4 regions of the Trichocoleus sp. FACHB-262 genome follow, and region 4 is predicted to be linked to each of the others. Evidence: predicted binding sites of a transcription regulator. Region 4 holds the regulator's gene; each other region holds the start of a gene.
What was found. Region 4 encodes NtcA, which controls nitrogen genes in cyanobacteria. Its sites were predicted from a motif close to TTTGTANNNNNNNNTACAAA; they were not measured.
Positions count from the first base shown of each region.

Region 1 (4,215 bases), on a different contig from region 4:
ACAATGACTCCCTCAATCAGTTGTTGCAGAATGGCATCTCGCTCTGTGGCAATCCGGGCAACACGCTGCCGTTCCAGCACTTCTTTGGTCACCTCAATATTCAGGCTTAAAATCCCGCAGACTTGCCCAGTGGTATCTAAGAGGGGTTGGTAAATGACATTGAAATAACCCTCATACATTTCCCCGGTACCATGGCGATCGTAGCGGACTAGCAATTCCTTGCCCTCGTAGGTCTCGCCGGTGGCATATACCTGATCTAGCAGCTCAAAGAAGCCCTGTGCTTCCAGTTCCCGAAAGGCATTTCGCATCGTTAGACCTTCAAAGTTGCGATCGCCAATTAGCTCCTGGAAGCTACGGTTATGGATCTCAATTCGATGCTCTTGCCCTCGCATAATACAGATAGGTACGGGGGCATATTCAAGCATATTCCTAATTTCTGCCCGTACTGCTTCTTCTCGGAGCACACGAATGCGATCTGAGATGTCGCGGCTGAATAGAATTAACCCCTGTTCAGTCGGGACAGCCCGAACTTCGTGCCACGCATACAACCCTGGAAGAAACAACTCAAATTTGACAGCAATAGAACCTGTGATGGCGCGTCTTAGCTCTGCTTCTGCTGGTGTATTGAGCAGTTCGGGAAAAACCTCCCATAGAGAGCGACCCAACAACTCGGCTCGTTTACGTCGCAGCAGAAGTTCCGCACTATAGTTAACGCAGGTATAGTTCCAGTCTTTATCTAGTTCGGTAACTGCATCAGACGTATATTCCAATACTGTCTCAAGATCCAAATTATTCCTCCGTTCCAGGCCAGTCGTATATCAGTAGCATTTGTTAGAAGATGCCCTTCATACATCTAGCAATAGCCTGATCTAAAGTCGCCCGGCTTTTCAGAGATAGTTCTGGAGGCTGAAGTTCGGGTAGTTGAAGTGAGACTCTTAGGTATCAGTCAAAATAAATCCGCTTTGAATATCCCAGCTCAGTCACTTTGGATATTCAAAGCAGATTTAATGTTTGCTGTCAGTTGTTTGCTCCTATTTAGGCCCTGGAGCGTGGGGTACGACTCTGCGGGTTATTTAATTCGATTCACCTTGATCAGATCTTTCATGATCACTCCATGAATTCCCTTGACGATATCCACAACTTGAGTGACCTCAAAATCTACTGCGGCACTGCTCAGTTGTAAAGCTTCTTGCCCATTCAGGGGTGTAACTTCTGTGATAAAAGTTAGGCTTTTACGCACTGCATCCTTCATCGCTTCATCCAAATCTTGATTCAGCCCAATCGGAACAAAGGCGATCGGAGTTTCTAGGAAAGGTGCGGTAAATGTTTTCTTAGCAGCAAGATCTTTGCGTAGAGTAATCCGAAATGTTGGCGTTAGAGAACACTCGATCGCGGTTAAAGCAACCTCTCCATCTCCTTGAGCACAGTGAGGATCGCCAGTATACATCAGGGCACCAGGAACTTGCACAGGGAGATATAGCGTAGTTCCCGCCGTGATTAAATTCAGGTCAATATTGCCACCATAACGGCCTGGAGGCACAGAGTTGACGGTTTCAGCATCATTTTCAGGAGCAACACCAATCAGTCCCATGAATGGTTTTAAGGGAATCTCATAGGAAGGCGAACCAGGCGTGTCAGGTTTCAGGATTCCTAATCCAGTAATTCCTTCTCGCTTGAAGTTGGCGTACTGGAGCGGAGAAGCACTCTGTCCTTTGCGCGTTCTCAGAATCGCCTGAACGGCTTGAGGATCAGTCACGATTTTGATGTATTTGCTATCAGCGACCTTGTCCCCGACAGGATATTCTCCGGGTAGTGCACCTTTACCCTTACGGCTACTCACAAATCCATAAGAAGCACGATGCTCAATCTTGAGAGTTTCAATCTGCAAGACATCTCCGGGCATGGCTCCTTCGACATAGATTGGCCCAGTCACGACATGAGGCCCTTTGCCATCATGAGGGACGTTCGCTCGGATAGTTAGTTGATCTTGCAGAATCTCTTTTTCGGGTACTCCTTTTTGAGTCAAAAACTCAATGGCTCCAGCAGCAGTGCCATCCCGTGACTGGTCTTCTAAAATGCCTTCATGGGAGACGGTCTCAATCGTTACAGTGTCTCCGGATCGAATACGTAGAGCAGGCTTAGCCGTCTTGCCATACAAACGTCCCCAAATTACAGTTTCCGGGGTGGATTTAAGCAGATACTCTTTTGCCCAAGCGGGAGAGTTGGAACTCCAAATGCCTAGAACCAATCCAGCCAATAACCAGGTGTGGTTTTGCCTCACCATCCCGCTCACGCCTCACTTGACGACTTCAGCCGTACCATAGCTTCACTCATCCGTATTATTTGTACCCTTCACTACATTCCCTTGTTGAGAAATCAGCGAAATTGTCCTTGAATCAGGCAATTTTTAGCAAAAATTACTGCATTGTTAGTTCTAGTCGCTACAAGTACAGCGCATAGAGACTGGCACGAAATTGCTTTGATTTTTTAGCGCGTCGTTCATCAGCAGTTGTTTAGCATCAAGGGTTAGGAGAATCAGCAATGCCACTTCATCATCAAGGCTGGATGCTGCTATCAGTCCTCGCGACTGGGGTGGGACTAGCGATGCCCTCTAAAGCCGAAAACTTGGCTTACGTGAACTATTGGCTACTGGATGCTAAACCAACCGTAAAGACGTTGCACTTAAACCAGCAACCGATTCATGCCTCTTACTCTCCAGAGCAAATCATTCCATCCCAACGTATTCCTGCGGGAAAGTACGCCCTCTCCCTCAATTCCGTCTCGTCTCAGCCAGAGTCTCAGCCAATACAGAGCTTTAATTTAGAAGCTGAGCAGTTTTATACCGTAGCTCTATTTCAGAAAGGCCAGGTACTCCAAGGGCTAGTGCTGAATGACAAGCTGAGTCGTCCTGAACCTACAGTGAGACTGGTGAATCTCATGCCTGAGCCTGTCCAAGTGACGATCAATCAAGCTCAGCCGAAAGGATTGGAGCTGCAATCGGGCGAGCAAAAGGATGTAGCGATCGCGATCAATAGCCCCTCGAAAGTTGGTTTAGTGACAGTGCAAACAACTGCTAAATCTAATCCGAGTCACTCTGCAACCAAAACCTTCGGCGTTGGGCCTGACTATGCTTCTGTGGTCGTGATTAGCCCCCAAGCAAACTCACTCAGACTAACTCGTTGGCAGTATGATCGCTGTGCTGTCCGCATTGAAACCTACCAATACGAAGATGCCTGTGGCCATTCAGACTAGGCAACCAGAATAGCCAACAGCTAGCGGGGGCGACCGAGGGTGGTGATATAGAGAACGGCTTCATCTACCGGAATGCCTAACACTTCATTCACCTGATTATCAAAGAAGCCACCAATGCCACTGACGCCCAAACCCAGATGGATGCCAGCCAGGTTAAGCTTTTGTCCCAAGTGGCCCGCATCCATGTGGAGGTAGCGGTAGACGCGATCGCCATATTGAGCCACCGCAGTCTTCAGGTCTGCCGTATGAAACACCACTGCTGCGGCATCACGACCCAAATCTTGCCCCAAGCATAAGTAGTGCAGTTCTCGCCGGAAGTTTTTGAAGCGGATTTGTCGTAATTCCTGAGAGTGGGGGGCGTAGTAGTAGCAGCCTTCTTCTAAGCCAATCACACCAGAAACTGCGATAAAGGTCTGAATCGAGTTCAAAACAAAATAGTCCGGGTACCCATCCAATTCCTGTTCAATATAGTGCTCAGGCTGGTAAGTAAAGTCCAGTAACGCTTTCAGTTCTGCTAGGGTAATTGACTCTCCGCTGTAGGCGCGGGTAGAACGACGGCGGAGCATAGTCTCTTGCATAGCCCCTAAGTTCTCTCCCCAAACAATCGGCTGGGACAGCGTAGAAACTTTTAGGCAAAACGGAAAATTGTATTGATCCGATTGAGCCTTCTCTCGATTGGCTCGTGGTGGTATTTTGGGGATCTTTTTGAAGGCTGCGTTTGGCTGAATCTGAGTAGCTTGATGGAAATAGCTCAGCAACTCTCCATCAGGAATACTGGGATACTCGGTCTGAGTCGCCGAAGGTAAGGCTGTTACCGAAAGCGGCAGATTTTCTTGCACTTCTAGCAAATCGGCCACTGGAATCACTGCGATCGCCCCTTCTTGGTCCGGATCGAGGTAGAGCAACTGATTAAGCGCCTCGTCAGCAAATCCACCAATCAAATGCGGTCGATAGTCATTGAGA
Region 1 covers NZ_JACJPK010000017.1:676,732-680,946, forward strand. Annotated here, with positions in the region: gene H6F68_RS04165 (PAS domain-containing protein) at 1-788, opposite strand, end outside; gene H6F68_RS04170 (acetamidase/formamidase family protein) at 1,070-2,284, opposite strand; gene H6F68_RS04175 (DUF4397 domain-containing protein) at 2,542-3,252, shown strand; gene H6F68_RS04180 (SagB/ThcOx family dehydrogenase) at 3,273-4,215, opposite strand, start outside.
Region 1: H6F68_RS04170 (acetamidase/formamidase family protein) is a predicted target of NtcA. The motif match lies at 2,343-2,362, and genes of this name have one in related genera.

Region 2 (4,215 bases), on a different contig from region 4:
TTTAGCAACCGATAGGTTAGCTAAATTTAGAAAACTCAATCTCAGCGAATGGTGCTACCAGTCATGCCACCCGCATCTTTGAGGAATCCACTGTACGCTTCCATACCGTGCTCACCAATATCCAGACCCTTGAGTTCTTCTTCTGGCGAGACGCGAATGCCTAAGGTTGCCTTGAGAGCGAACCAGAAGATAGCGGAGAGAATTCCGATAGTCAAAGCAATAGCCGCGGTGCCTAAGAGTTGCAGGCCTAGTTGATTCAGCCCACCGCCCAGTAAGAAACCTGTGCTAGGACCAGCAGTGTAGAGGATATCTTGACCCACTTTGACGTTGGGACCAACGGCAAACAGACCGACGGCGATCGTGCCCCAAACGCCATTAACTAAGTGAACCGAGATTGCGCCTACAGGGTCATCAATTTTTAGACGGTCGATCCAGAGAACGGCAAATACAACCATCACTCCACCGATCGTGCCGATGATGGCAGAGGCCCAAACTGGAATAAAGGCGCAAGAGGCTGTGACCGCCACTAATCCTGCTAGGATGCCGTTGATCACCATTGAGAGATCAGGCTTGCCTAAGATGATCCAGGCGGTGATGGTCGCAGCCAAACCACCAAAGGCAGCAGCAAGATTGGTGGTCATGGCAATGTGACCGATTTGCCAAGTGATGCTCATGGTGGAGCCAGGGTTGAAGCCAAACCAGCCTAGCCAGAGAATTAAACAACCCAGAGTGGCGATCGCAATATTGTGTCCTGGCATGGCATTGGAACTGCCATCTTCGTTGTACTTGCCAATGCGGGGTCCCAAGATCGCCGCACCCAGCAGTGCAGCCCAACCACCCACAGCATGAACTACCGTTGAGCCTGCGAAGTCCCAGAAACCCAGGTCTGCAAGCCAGCCACCGCCCCAAATCCAGTGTCCCGTTAGGGGATAGGCAACTCCAACGAGCAACAAGCTGAAGATTAGAAAATCAACAAACTTGATTCGTTCTGCCACCGCACCGGAAACGATGGTCGCAGCAGTACCCGCAAAGGCAAGTTGGAAGAAGAACTTTGCCAACAGCGGGACACCTGCCCAGTTCAGTGAACCATAGGCTCCTTGGTAGGCATCCAGGGTCGCTGGGCTGTTGTCAACACCAGAGAGGAAAAAGACCCCATCAGTACCAATAAACTCGCTACCACCGCCAAACATCAAACCGAAGCCCGCGACCCAAAAAGCAATGGTAGACATAGCGAAAACGATTAAGTTTTTAGCCAAAACGTTAACCGCATTTTTCTGGCGACAGAAGCCAGTTTCTAGCATGCAGAAGCCAGCATTCATAAAGAACACCAGCATTGCGGCTACCATCACCCACATGGTGTCTAAGCCCACTTTTAAGTCAGACGTCGCCTTCGCTACATCTGTCAAGTTAGGAGCGGTTTGAGCGACACCCGCGTAGCCCCAAGCCAGCACGATGACGAGGGCTAAAGGAATGCAGGCTTGCCAGCTTGGTGAGAGCATTTTGGCGTACCAGTTGGGAGAAAACCACTTGGCCGCTTTTGGTAAGGACAGCTGTCTATGTCTGCCCCGCGACTTCTTGGTGAGCATTAGTTTTGACATTGCCAGTGAATGATTCCTTTGTGAACTAAGGCAGTGAACTCGCACAGAAAACTACAGCCTGACTGCAAGCAAAGCCACCCTCAACTTTGCTACGAGCAGACTGCTAGAAATAATCGACAATTGCGCCGCTCCGAGAGCCGAACGCCTAACTAGAAAGACTTAAAGATCTTGGTTAGCAAGTAAAAATGATTGCACCAATTTCAGGGCAGTTCGTTCTGTATCCCTTGTAACAATTTCGTACTTGGTTCACCTTTTGGGGTGGTTAATTTTGCAGTTAAGCTCTCTACAGGCGATCGCACTGATTCAGACTGCTTGTTTCACCTAGGCCAAAACTATAAATCCTGGGATTCGCTGAGACAGTTGACAAAATACCAGATTGTTAATACATTTGTACTAAGTGTTACCTCATCACTCCTTTAGGAGCTGGCCCCCAACGACCTCTGGGGGCTATTTTTTTAGAGATATGTGCTGCTGAATACTCAAAATAGAACTCACTCCATTAAAATAGTAAGCGTGCTAAGTAATGCCACTTGGAGCTGCAATGACCTCTTCCCCTGCCAAGCAAAAGTTACCTAAGGAATGGCAGGAAGTATTGGCTCCCCACGGCCTGGGCTATCGCATCAAATTACTCTCTCAGCTCTTGAGCCGTAAGTTTCAAGAACGCCTAGAACCTCTGGGACTGACTCCCTTTCACTGGGTGGTGCTGTGTTGTCTTTGGGAAGAAGATGGCTTGGCAACTTCCAGCATCAGCGAGAAACTGCAACAAGTGGGTGGAACTTTAACTGGCGTTCTAGACCGCATGGAAGAGCGAGGGCTAATCCGGCGAGAACGAGACTCTCAGGATCGGCGCATCTGGCGCATTTGGTTGACAGATGCAGGCAAACAGTTACATGAAGTGTTGCCTCCGATCGCAGTGGAAATCCGAGACAGTGCCTTGGTTGGAATTTCGTCATCAGAGCGCCAGCAGTTCTCAAACTTACTAGACCAGATGATTACTAATATTTCCTAGGTAAAGAATATTTTTTAGATAAAAACAATGCGCTGAGTACCAGGACCTCTACCAAATGGGTCCGACAGATTCTGGTCAAAGTTAGATTCAATCCACGCAGCATTTCAGGATATGAGTCTTGTTTGTGATTGGAAGTCTGCTGGAGCGACGGTTGATTTCCACTTGAGTTTGCTGTGAACTGGGCTGTAGGTAGAGTTCTGGCGAACAACCAGTTAGTAGCTTGAGTAAAGCAGTCAGCGTTAGAGACTAGGACAATCAAGCATGAGGCTGGACACCCGAAGACTCAACTCGATCTTTCGAGCTTTAGAGTCAAGAAACTACCGTCTATTTTTTGCAGGTCAGGGTTTGTCTTTAATTGGCACCTGGATGACCCAGACCGCGACGATTTGGCTGGTGTACGACCTGACTAATTCTGCTTTGCTATTGGGGGTCGTGGGTTTTGCTCAACAAATTCCTAACTTTTTGCTGACTCCCTTTGCTGGTGTATTTGTCGATCGCTGGAATCGGCATCGCACGCTGTTGATTACTCAAGTTTTGGCAATGATCCAGTCGCTGGCGTTAGCAACTTTAGCCCTGACTGGCACCATTCAAATTTGGCAGATTATTGCCTTGAGTGTATTTCAAGGATTTATCAATGCCTTTGATATGCCAACTCGCCAAGCGTTTGTAGTAGAGATTGTCGAGAAGAAAGAAAACCTGGGTAACGCGATCGCCTTGAATTCTTCTGTGTTTAGTGGGGCGCGGTTGATTGGCCCTGCGATCGCTGGCTTTGTGATTGCCGCCGTAGGCACTGGGGCTTGCTTTCTAATTGATGGCATTAGCTATATCGCTGTGATCACAGGATTGTTAGCGATGCGATTACCAGCTAGGTCAGTCAAGCTGAAGGCAAGCAAAGAACCTATCTGGCAAAAGCTAACCGAAGGCTTCACCTACGCCTTTGGATTTCCACCTATCCGCTCCCTGTTGTTGCTTATTGCTTTAGTCAGCTTCATGGGCATGCCCTACACTGTTCTAGCCCCTATTTTTGCAACTGAAATTCTACAGGGTGGCCCTCAAACGTTAGGATTTCTCATGGCCGCTTCTGGATTGGGGGCGTTGATGGGAGCTATTTATCTAAGTTCGCGGCAAACCATCATTGGTCTTGGCAAAATTATTGCTACTGCCCCCGCTGTGTTTGGCTTAGCGCTGATTGTTTTTGCCCTGTCTCACGTACTGTGGTTGTCCTTGCTGGCGCTGCTGTTTGTAGGCGCAAGCTTAATTTTACAAGCGACCTCTAGCAATACGATTCTGCAAACGATTGTGGATGAAGATAAGCGAGGTCGTGTGATGGGTTTCTATACCGTTGCCTTCATTAGCATGGTGACGTTTGGCAACTTAGCAGCAGGTAGCTTGGCTAGTCAGATTGGAGCGGCCAATACATTAGTAATTGGTGGGTTGTTCTGTATTTTGGGGTCTTTGTTATTTACCAGACAGCTACCCGCGTTACGAAAATTAGTTCGACCCATTTACCTACGCATGGGTGTGCTTTCTAAAGCTCATTAACGATCGCGGATTTCTCGGAGGATTTTGGTAGCTAGAATCCTTAAAAATTAAGTACCTGTACTGAAA
Region 2 covers NZ_JACJPK010000017.1:152,842-157,056, reverse strand. Annotated here, with positions in the region: gene H6F68_RS01845 (ammonium transporter) at 42-1,598, opposite strand; gene H6F68_RS01840 (MarR family winged helix-turn-helix transcriptional regulator) at 2,140-2,607, shown strand; gene H6F68_RS01835 (MFS transporter) at 2,869-4,149, shown strand.
Region 2: H6F68_RS01845 (ammonium transporter) is a predicted target of NtcA. The motif match lies at 1,813-1,832, and genes of this name have one in related genera.

Region 3 (4,215 bases), on a different contig from region 4:
CCCGATCGCACAGAACTGGCAAGAGGTATCTGTATTGCCATAACGCATACAGGTTTGCAGCACCGTGGTCGCCAATACATCTCGGCTATGCAACAAGGCAATTTGATTGTAAGGGATACCGTCAGCCGTCGTGAGATTGTAGAACTGGGGTGACTGGGGAAACTGAATTGGGGCGATCGCTTCTCCCTGATGATCTAAAGTCAATGATGGAGATGAGGTGGTAGTGACTGTGTAAGGCGATCGCGCTGCTGGATTGTTGAAGATAGGCACCATGACAGTCGTGCCGTCTACAGTCACAGCTTTGTGATCAGAAGGACCCGCTCCACCTTTGCGTCCTGCTGCTCCAATTTCTTGTTCTACCAGCTTCAACCCCTGGGTTTGCAGTTCTACAATCACCTGTTGCTTGTTCATAGACTGGGTTTACGCTCCCACCAAAACTTTCTTTCAGACTCTTGAATCAGCACATCATTAATACTGGCCTCTCGTTTTTGCATCAGTCCATTCTCAGCAAACTCCCACTGTTCATTGCCGTAAGCCCGATACCAATAGCCAGAATCATCATGCCATTCATACTCAAATCGCACCGAGATCCGATTCTCTGTAAAGCTCCAAAGCTCCTTTTTGAGACGGTAATCTAACTCCTTGGCCCACTTGCGCTTCAGAAAAGCTGCGATCGCTTCCCGTCCACTAAAAAACTCAGCTCGATTGCGCCACTGGGAATCCTCTGTATAGGCCAAGGCGACCTTTTGAGGATCACGCGTGTTCCAAGCATCCTCTGCGGCTTGAACTTTGGCTTTTGCTGTTTCCAGAGTAAAGGGTGGTAGAGGTGGTTTTTCCATGCAGTGTTGCAGTTAGGGAGTAGGTTGTAGCGAAGGATCGAGGGGTGTTTCGGTCATTAGAAAATTGCTGTCGGGAGATTCTGCCATCACTGTCTGAGCCTCTAAATTGACTTGCAATTGCAGCAACTCTGGGCGGGAATAGTGACCCACACAATCCATCATGCGTTTCCGTTTAGTAATTAAAGAGAAATTCAGATCGGCGATCGCCATTCCCTCACCTTCTGTAATCGGTGGACAAAGATGATTTCCTTCAGGTCCGATAATTGCGGTATTACAGCCGCCACTGAGCACCCGTTGCAGTTTCTCATCAGAGGTGATCTGACCGACTTGTTCTGGAAAAAGCCAACCTGTAGCATTGACAACGAAACAGCTAGCCTCTAAGGCATGATGACGAATCGTGACTTCAATCTGGTCAGCAAAAATCTGCCCTACTAAGGAACCGGGGAATTGAGCACAGTGAATTTGTTCATGCTGGGCCATGAGGGCGAATCGAGCCAAAGGATTGTAGTGCTCCCAGCAAGCCAAGGCACCCAGTTTTCCCACTGCTGTCTCCACAACCCTCAAGCCAGAACCATCTCCTTGCCCCCATACCATCCGCTCATGATAGGTAGGTGTAATCTTGCGCCGCTGCAACAATAGAGTGCCGTCGGCATCAAAAATTAGCTGCGTGTTGTAGAGGGAGCCATGATCTCGCTCATTGACTCCTAGCACCACCACCATTGCATAAGAACGAGCCGCTCTGCTCACCGCATCTACCACTGGCCCAGGTACGGTCACCGCTTCTTCATACAGGCGCATATGTTCCTGCCCCATGAGAACGGGTGGTTGCACAAAGGAGAAGTAAGGATAATAAGGGATAAAAGTCTCAGGGAAAACGATCAGTTGCACCCCTGCTTTGGCAGCTTTAGCGATCGCCTGCAACACCTTCTCGGTGGTGCCATCTCGACTAAACAAAACTGGGCTAATCTGTATGGCTGCGGCTCGAATGGTTTGGGAATCATTCATTGTTTACAAGGTCCAAGTATCTAAAATCAAGGCTCCATCCTTGCGGTGCAGGAGCACTAAATCCAGTACGTCCAAAGGATTGATGGGACGGATGCCAGGAATCAGGGAGGGTTCACCATGCCCGTACAAAGCTTGTAAAGCAAAGCGACAGGCATAAACTTTGCCACCTTCCGCCATAAACTTGCTGATTTGGTCATTAAAGTTTTGATGTCCAGGGAAAGCTGCATCTCCTAACTTAGGAAATCCCCGCTGCACCCCCAAAGTTACGCCAGGGCCATACAACAAGATAGAAGTCTCAAATCCTTTGCGCAGTAAGCGTGTAGCTTGCAAGAGATTAACAAAACCAATCGATCCTTCAAACGCAACGGTGTGGAATGTCACCAATGCTTTCTCGCCAGGTTCGGCTTTGACATCGGGAAATACTTTCTCTTCGTAATCAACAAAGAAATCACCAACTTGATGAGCAGGAGTGGTTACTTCAGGCATCTCTTTTTCCTTGAATGGTGTTGCCAGATTAAGGGCTAGCTGAGGAGATCTTTGTATCCCTCACTACGAAAGGTTTAACTCTATCAATAAGGCTAGGGAGGGCGATCGCTCGGTCTATTTCTCAGGCCAAAACGCTGCAAACCATCACCAAACTGACCTAAGTACCTATCGATTTCGCTAGGTCGCTAACAATGCGTCTCTGGACTACGAACCCAGCAAAAATTCATTGACCACACTCCAGTCATTGGGGTATGACACCTTCTTCCTGGCGACGATGTAATCTGCTAGATAACTGGCGTCACGGGCGATTCCAGAAAAGCGGCCTGACCCCCAGGTATAGAGCCAGGGAAGCCCTAGAAAATAGAGTCCCCACACCCCAGTTACACCCCGTTCATGGCCTGGATACCCCTTGCCATCAAAGACAGGCACCTCTACCCAACTAAAATCAGACTGATACCCAGTACACCAAATCACTGTACTAATATTGGCTTGAGCATAGTCTAGGCTGAGAATCGACTGCTCAGGCTGCCAAACTGGATGGTAAGCAGGTTCTGTCGGAGCCTCAATCTGGTTTTCCTCAATGAATCCATTAATGGTTTTCTTGATACTTTCCGCTACCGCATCGGCTTGATCCAAATTTTGCTGCAAGTTATCCCAGAATTCCAACTGGCGATCGCTGATATCCTTCAGCCTGCCATAGAGTTGCATCCCTTCTAAAGCAAATTGTCGCAAGTTAATCTCTCTTCCTCCATCTCGACCTGTAACATAGTGATTAGCTTTGGCCCTCACTTTTTCTTTTTGGGGATGCTCATCAATCGATAAATCGTAATATCCCATCTGATCTAGCCAATCCACGACATCTTTACCTCGGTAGCGTCGGGGCGATCGCGGCGCACTCCCCACGCAGAGATGTACTTGCCTACCAGCCAAATGCAGATCTTCAGCAATTTGGCATCCTGACTGCCCTGTACCCACGACCAACACGGCTCCAGACGGTAAAGACTGGGAGTTTTTATATTCTGAGGCGTGGAGTTGCGTGATGTTTTTAGGGAGCCGTTCAGCAATCTTTGGCACCTTAGAAAGATGGTAGCTACCGGATGCCACAACTACCTGGTCAGCCGTGTATTCTCCAATTGAAGTTGTCACCTCAAAGAAGTTTTGGGCTACATTCTGACTAAGCTTTAATACCTCAACACCTTGCTGAATGGGAGGATCGAAAGAGGCAGCATAAGCTTCAATGTATTGTACAATTTCGTCTTTCTGCATGAAACCATGAGGATCATCGCCTGGATAGGCATAGCCTGGGAGTTTACATTGCCAATTGGGTGTGACTAAACAAAAAGAGTCCCAGCGCTTAGTGCGCCAAGCATAGCCAATTTTGTTCTTCTCAAAAACAATGTGATCGATGCCTCTCTCCTTTAAGCAATAGCTCATGGAAAGCCCTGACTGACCTCCACCCACAATAATGACTGAATAGTGATTGTTCATAAGCTGACTTCTGACTGGCTGGAATGTGTTGCCAGATTAAGTCCTGATTTCGCAAGTCTTTGTATCTCTCACTACGGAAGTGGGAGATCTAACAATAAGGACAGGAGAAACGATCGCAGCACTTTCTCAGATTTATGTAACCAGCCATCCCTTAGCGATCGCCTCATAAATCGCTTGGTAACGAGTCCGCGCTTGCAGTTTCGCCAGGACATTATTCATGTGGAACTTAACGGTACTTTCGCTAATGATCAGATGATCGGCAATATCGCGATCGCGATGCCCCTGAGTCAACAAAGCCAGAATCTCCAACTCTCGCTCAGACAGAGGTTGCTGTTTTTCTAAATCTGGGTCGATACCCCACGATTTACCCTGTGACAACGCTTCTACTGCCTGTCTT
Region 3 covers NZ_JACJPK010000057.1:13,651-17,865, reverse strand. Annotated here, with positions in the region: gene H6F68_RS11265 (MSMEG_0568 family radical SAM protein) at 1-411, opposite strand, end outside; gene H6F68_RS11260 (nuclear transport factor 2 family protein) at 408-839, opposite strand; gene H6F68_RS11255 (Nit6803 family nitrilase) at 852-1,844, opposite strand; gene H6F68_RS11250 (MSMEG_0572/Sll0783 family nitrogen starvation response protein) at 1,848-2,330, opposite strand; gene H6F68_RS11245 (MSMEG_0569 family flavin-dependent oxidoreductase) at 2,535-3,818, opposite strand; gene H6F68_RS11240 (LuxR C-terminal-related transcriptional regulator) at 3,951-4,215, opposite strand, start outside.
Region 3: H6F68_RS11250 (MSMEG_0572/Sll0783 family nitrogen starvation response protein) is a predicted target of NtcA. The motif match lies at 2,381-2,400, and genes of this name have one in related genera.

Region 4 (4,215 bases):
ACTCCACCTTCAGCGGGCCTGCTGTGTAGATCACACCCGTGGTTACAACCTTTAAATCGAGCGGCTGGCGATACTGCTTCAACTGCTCGGCAAAGCTCAAAATTGCCGTGACGCTGGGACCATTTGCAGCGATCTGTACTCCTTCCGTGAGTACCCCCGCACCTCTGGCTCGAAACTCCGTGGCGGCTAGCAGCAGTTCGATCCGCTTTTGAATGTCGGCTTCAGTTAGGATAGATGGATCAACTGAAGCGGCAGCAATGACATCACCAGACAGAAATGCCACTTGGTTGAACGTAGCGCTCGCCACCACCTGAACGCTCTTTTCTCCTAGGACATAGTTACCCGCTGAGAGAATTCTAATCACGTAATCGCGACCATCTTCAATTTGGTCAACCAGTTGTTCTACTTCCGGTCTGGTGATTTGAATAATCTGTTCGCTGACTTGACCAGCACCAGGACGGGTCAACTTGATAGCGTTACGATTTGCTTCTCGCAGTAACTGGTCTACTGCTTGCTGAGCGCCTGTGGGAGAAACGATCCGCACGACGCCTGCTGACAACACTTGTCCTCGGAAGAGAGCGACGTTGCCTTGGCGTAGGGTTTCATATTGCGCTTGATAGTACTGGTAGTACCGCTGCAAGGTTTGGACAGCTTTCTCTAGATTGGCTTGTTGAACCTCTAAATCTTTAGTTTCTTTAATCAAGTTTTGGCGCTCGTTATCCAGTCGGTCGATCTCGGAGCGGAGTCCCGTTGCTTGCTGAGAAACAGTGCTTAGTTGCGTTTGAGTTCGGTTTAGTTCTGCTTCGGTGCGGTCTTTGGCATCTTCAATCCGATCCTTTTCTGCTTCCGCGCGGCTCAGTTGGCTCTGAGTTTGGTCGAGTTGAGCTTCGGTGCGGGCTCTTTCGGCCTCGACTCGGCCTAGCTGGGTTTGGGTACGATTTAGCTGTGTTTCTGTCGTCGCTTGCTTAGCGATCGCGGCCTTAAGAAACAAATTAATCCGATCTAGCCGTTGTTGGGCCGAAACTTGCTCAGCGCGGGCTTGGGTCAGCTCTTGCTCAACTTGGTTTTTTTGAAATCTCGTCTTTGCTAAGTCTTCTCGCGCCCTAGAGAGGTTTTTCTGAATTTTGCCCAATTCAAAAACGCCAGTCCGGAGTTGATCACTCACAGCAAACAAAATGGCGAGTGTAGAAGCAGAAATGATGCCACCCGTGACAATCGTCACCAAGACCGCGGTTTTGCGGGGACGCAAGTTAAACAAGCTGAGGCGAGCCTTGCCTACGCGCGTGCCGATGCGATCGCCCACCGTTGCGATCACACCCCCCAACACCAAGATTGCCACAATTAAGATGTACCCGCTGGTCATCTACCCTCAGGAAGCCATTTGGCTCACACCCAACTCAGATACAGCCTATCTCATGCCCTGGAAGTTTTGTGTGCCATCACACCTGTAGGACGACAACAAGCAGACCCAGATAGCAAAAGTTGCTGCCTTGCCTCAGCGTCAGGAGAGCATCACGGCTCTCTTTGTTTCCTCGCAGGAGTGCCATGAAGCACCTTCCTCGGCCAGAGAGCTGTATTCAAGTCGCTGTAAGCGCTTGTTATTACTAGAGGTTAACCATAGCAGATCAACTGAACTGTTGACTGAGGGCGACGGGATTATGAACCGTAATTTTTTTCTTATGGATGGAAATCATCTTCTCCTGCCGCAGATCCCCCAGTAGGCGCGTGACTGTGACCCGTGTGGAACCAATCGCCTCTGCGATCGCCTGATGCGACAATTTCAAGTCAATCGTGATCCCGTCAGGGCCAGGAACACCAAAGTCACGACAGAGGATGAGCAAGAAGCTGACCAAGCGTGATCCCATATCCCGGTGGGCCAAGGTTTCGATCATCATCTCCGTTTGCAAGATGCGCGAAGACAACCCTTGCAACATCAGCATCGACAGCTCTGGGTTATCCTTGAGGGCTTTTTCCACTTGCTCAATGGGCACCGACAGCAATTCCGCCGGAGTAAAAGCAACTGCGTGATAAAAGCGATCGGAACGATTGCCCGTAATCAGCGAGAGAACCCCAAAGACACTATTTTCTCGCAGCAAGGCTACGGTGATTTCTTCGCCCGCTTCATAAACGCGAGACAGTTTGACCGCACCTCGGACCAAAAAGTAGACACGCTCCGCTGGATCACCGGGGAAGAAAATCGTCTTGCCTCGATCAAACGTTTCGATCACGGGAGGAAATGCTCCGCCTCCCAGTTGACGAAACACAGATGCTAACGGCCTATCCTGCGTCATTACCATATCCTTTTACCTTTTCGATGCCCTTCTCCAACCTTCATGGGCCGCTCGTCTGGAGATGAACCTTACGAAGGTGAGCCAACTGTAAGCAATTGATGACTTTAGAACACTTAAACTTACTCCAGAGTCATTTTTTGTTCTATTTGATACACAATCTGCCAGCGATCGCCAATGGCTGAAGAATTTAACTGCTGTTTCGAGGACCACAAACGAACGGAGCTTGGCTGTCAGCGGCCTATTTAGACCCTATCTTACTCCCCCTAAAGACAGATATCTTGTGATAGGACTCAAGGCAGCGTATCACCCTACAAGCGACAGTCGATGTCAATATCTTTAAGCCCCCATCTTTGAGTATTCTCGTAATTGCCCTTAACGAAGAGATTGCCATGCTGGATCTGACCGGAAAAAATGCCTTAGTCACAGGCATTGCTAACAATCGCTCGATTGCTTGGGGAATTGCCCAACAACTCCATAAAGCGGGTGCCAACCTAGGGATTACCTATCTGCCCGATGAGCGGGGCAAGATGGAAAAAAAAGTAGCAGAACTGGTTGAACCGCTACAACCCAGCTTGTTTGTGCCTTGCAATGTGCAAGATGATGCGCAGATTCAGTCCACCTTTGAGACTGTGAAGGAGAAGTGGGGCAAGCTAGATATCTTGGTTCACTGTCTGGCCTTTGCCAACAAAGATGACTTATCTGGCCACTTTAGCAACACCTCGCGGCCAGGATTTACCACAGCCTTAGACATCAGCACTTATTCGTTGATTCAGCTCAGTGGTGCCGCTAAACCCCTGATGACAGAAGGCGGCAGCATTGTCACTTTGACTTATTTGGGCGGGGTGCGCGTGGTGCCCAACTATAACGTTATGGGCATTGCCAAAGCGGGCTTGGAAATGAGCGTTAAATACTTGGCGGCAGAACTGGGCCCCCACAATATTCGAGTCAATGGCATTTCTGCTGGCCCGATTAGAACTCTCGCCTCCTCTGCGGTTGGAGGAATTCTGGACATGATTCATCATGTGGAGGAAGTGGCCCCCCTGCGCCGCACTGTGACTCAACTAGAAGTTGGCAATACGGCAGCGTTCCTATGCAGTGATTTGTCCAGCGGTATGACAGGGCAAATCCTCTATGTCGATTCTGGCTATGAGATCATGGGGATGTAGTGGTTGCCATTCAGTGACTACAGTCGTTTGGCCTGCCTGTGCAGGCTCAAAGTTTCTTACTTCCTGTTTCTACTTCCCAGTTTTTACTTCCCAGTATTGAGTAGGGCCTATGCAGACTAGCATTCATGAAGCGTCTTCCCAAGAGCACCGCACAGCCTTCGAGCAGGCCAACGGAGCATCATTAGAACCCGTATTTTCAGGACGAGTGGCCTCAGTCAGTCGCAAAACGGGTGAGACAGATGTGCATGTCACCATTAATTTGGATGGACAGGGTCGCTGTGTAGCCGCCACAGGTATTCCATTTCTCGACCACATGTTGCATCAGATTGCTTCGCATGGGCTGTTTGACCTAGAGGTGCGAGCGACGGGTGACTTGGAAATTGATGACCATCACACCAACGAAGATGTAGGCATTACCCTGGGTCAAGCTCTGGCTAAAGCGTTAGGCGATCGCAAAGGCATTGTCCGGTTTGGCAATTTCCTCGCGCCCTTGGACGAAGCTCTAATCCAGGTAGCTCTAGATTTATCTGGTCGGCCTCACATTAGCTATGGCCTGCAAATCCCCACCGAACGAGTCGGCACTTACGACACGCAACTGGTACGAGAATTTTTTGTGGCAGTGGTGAATCACAGCCAGATGACGCTGCACATCCGTCAGTTAGATGGCATTAACTCACACCATATTATTGAGGCTACTTTCAAAGCTTTCGCTCGTGCCTTGCGGATCGCCACAGAAACCGATCCCCGTCGGGCTCACA
Region 4 covers NZ_JACJPK010000086.1:387,510-391,724, forward strand. Annotated here, with positions in the region: gene H6F68_RS19305 (DUF3084 domain-containing protein) at 1-1,363, opposite strand, end outside; gene ntcA (global nitrogen regulator NtcA) at 1,626-2,297, opposite strand; gene fabI (enoyl-ACP reductase FabI) at 2,681-3,457, shown strand; gene hisB (imidazoleglycerol-phosphate dehydratase HisB) at 3,567-4,215, shown strand, end outside; gene H6F68_RS19325 (putative 2-dehydropantoate 2-reductase) at 4,211-4,215, opposite strand, start outside.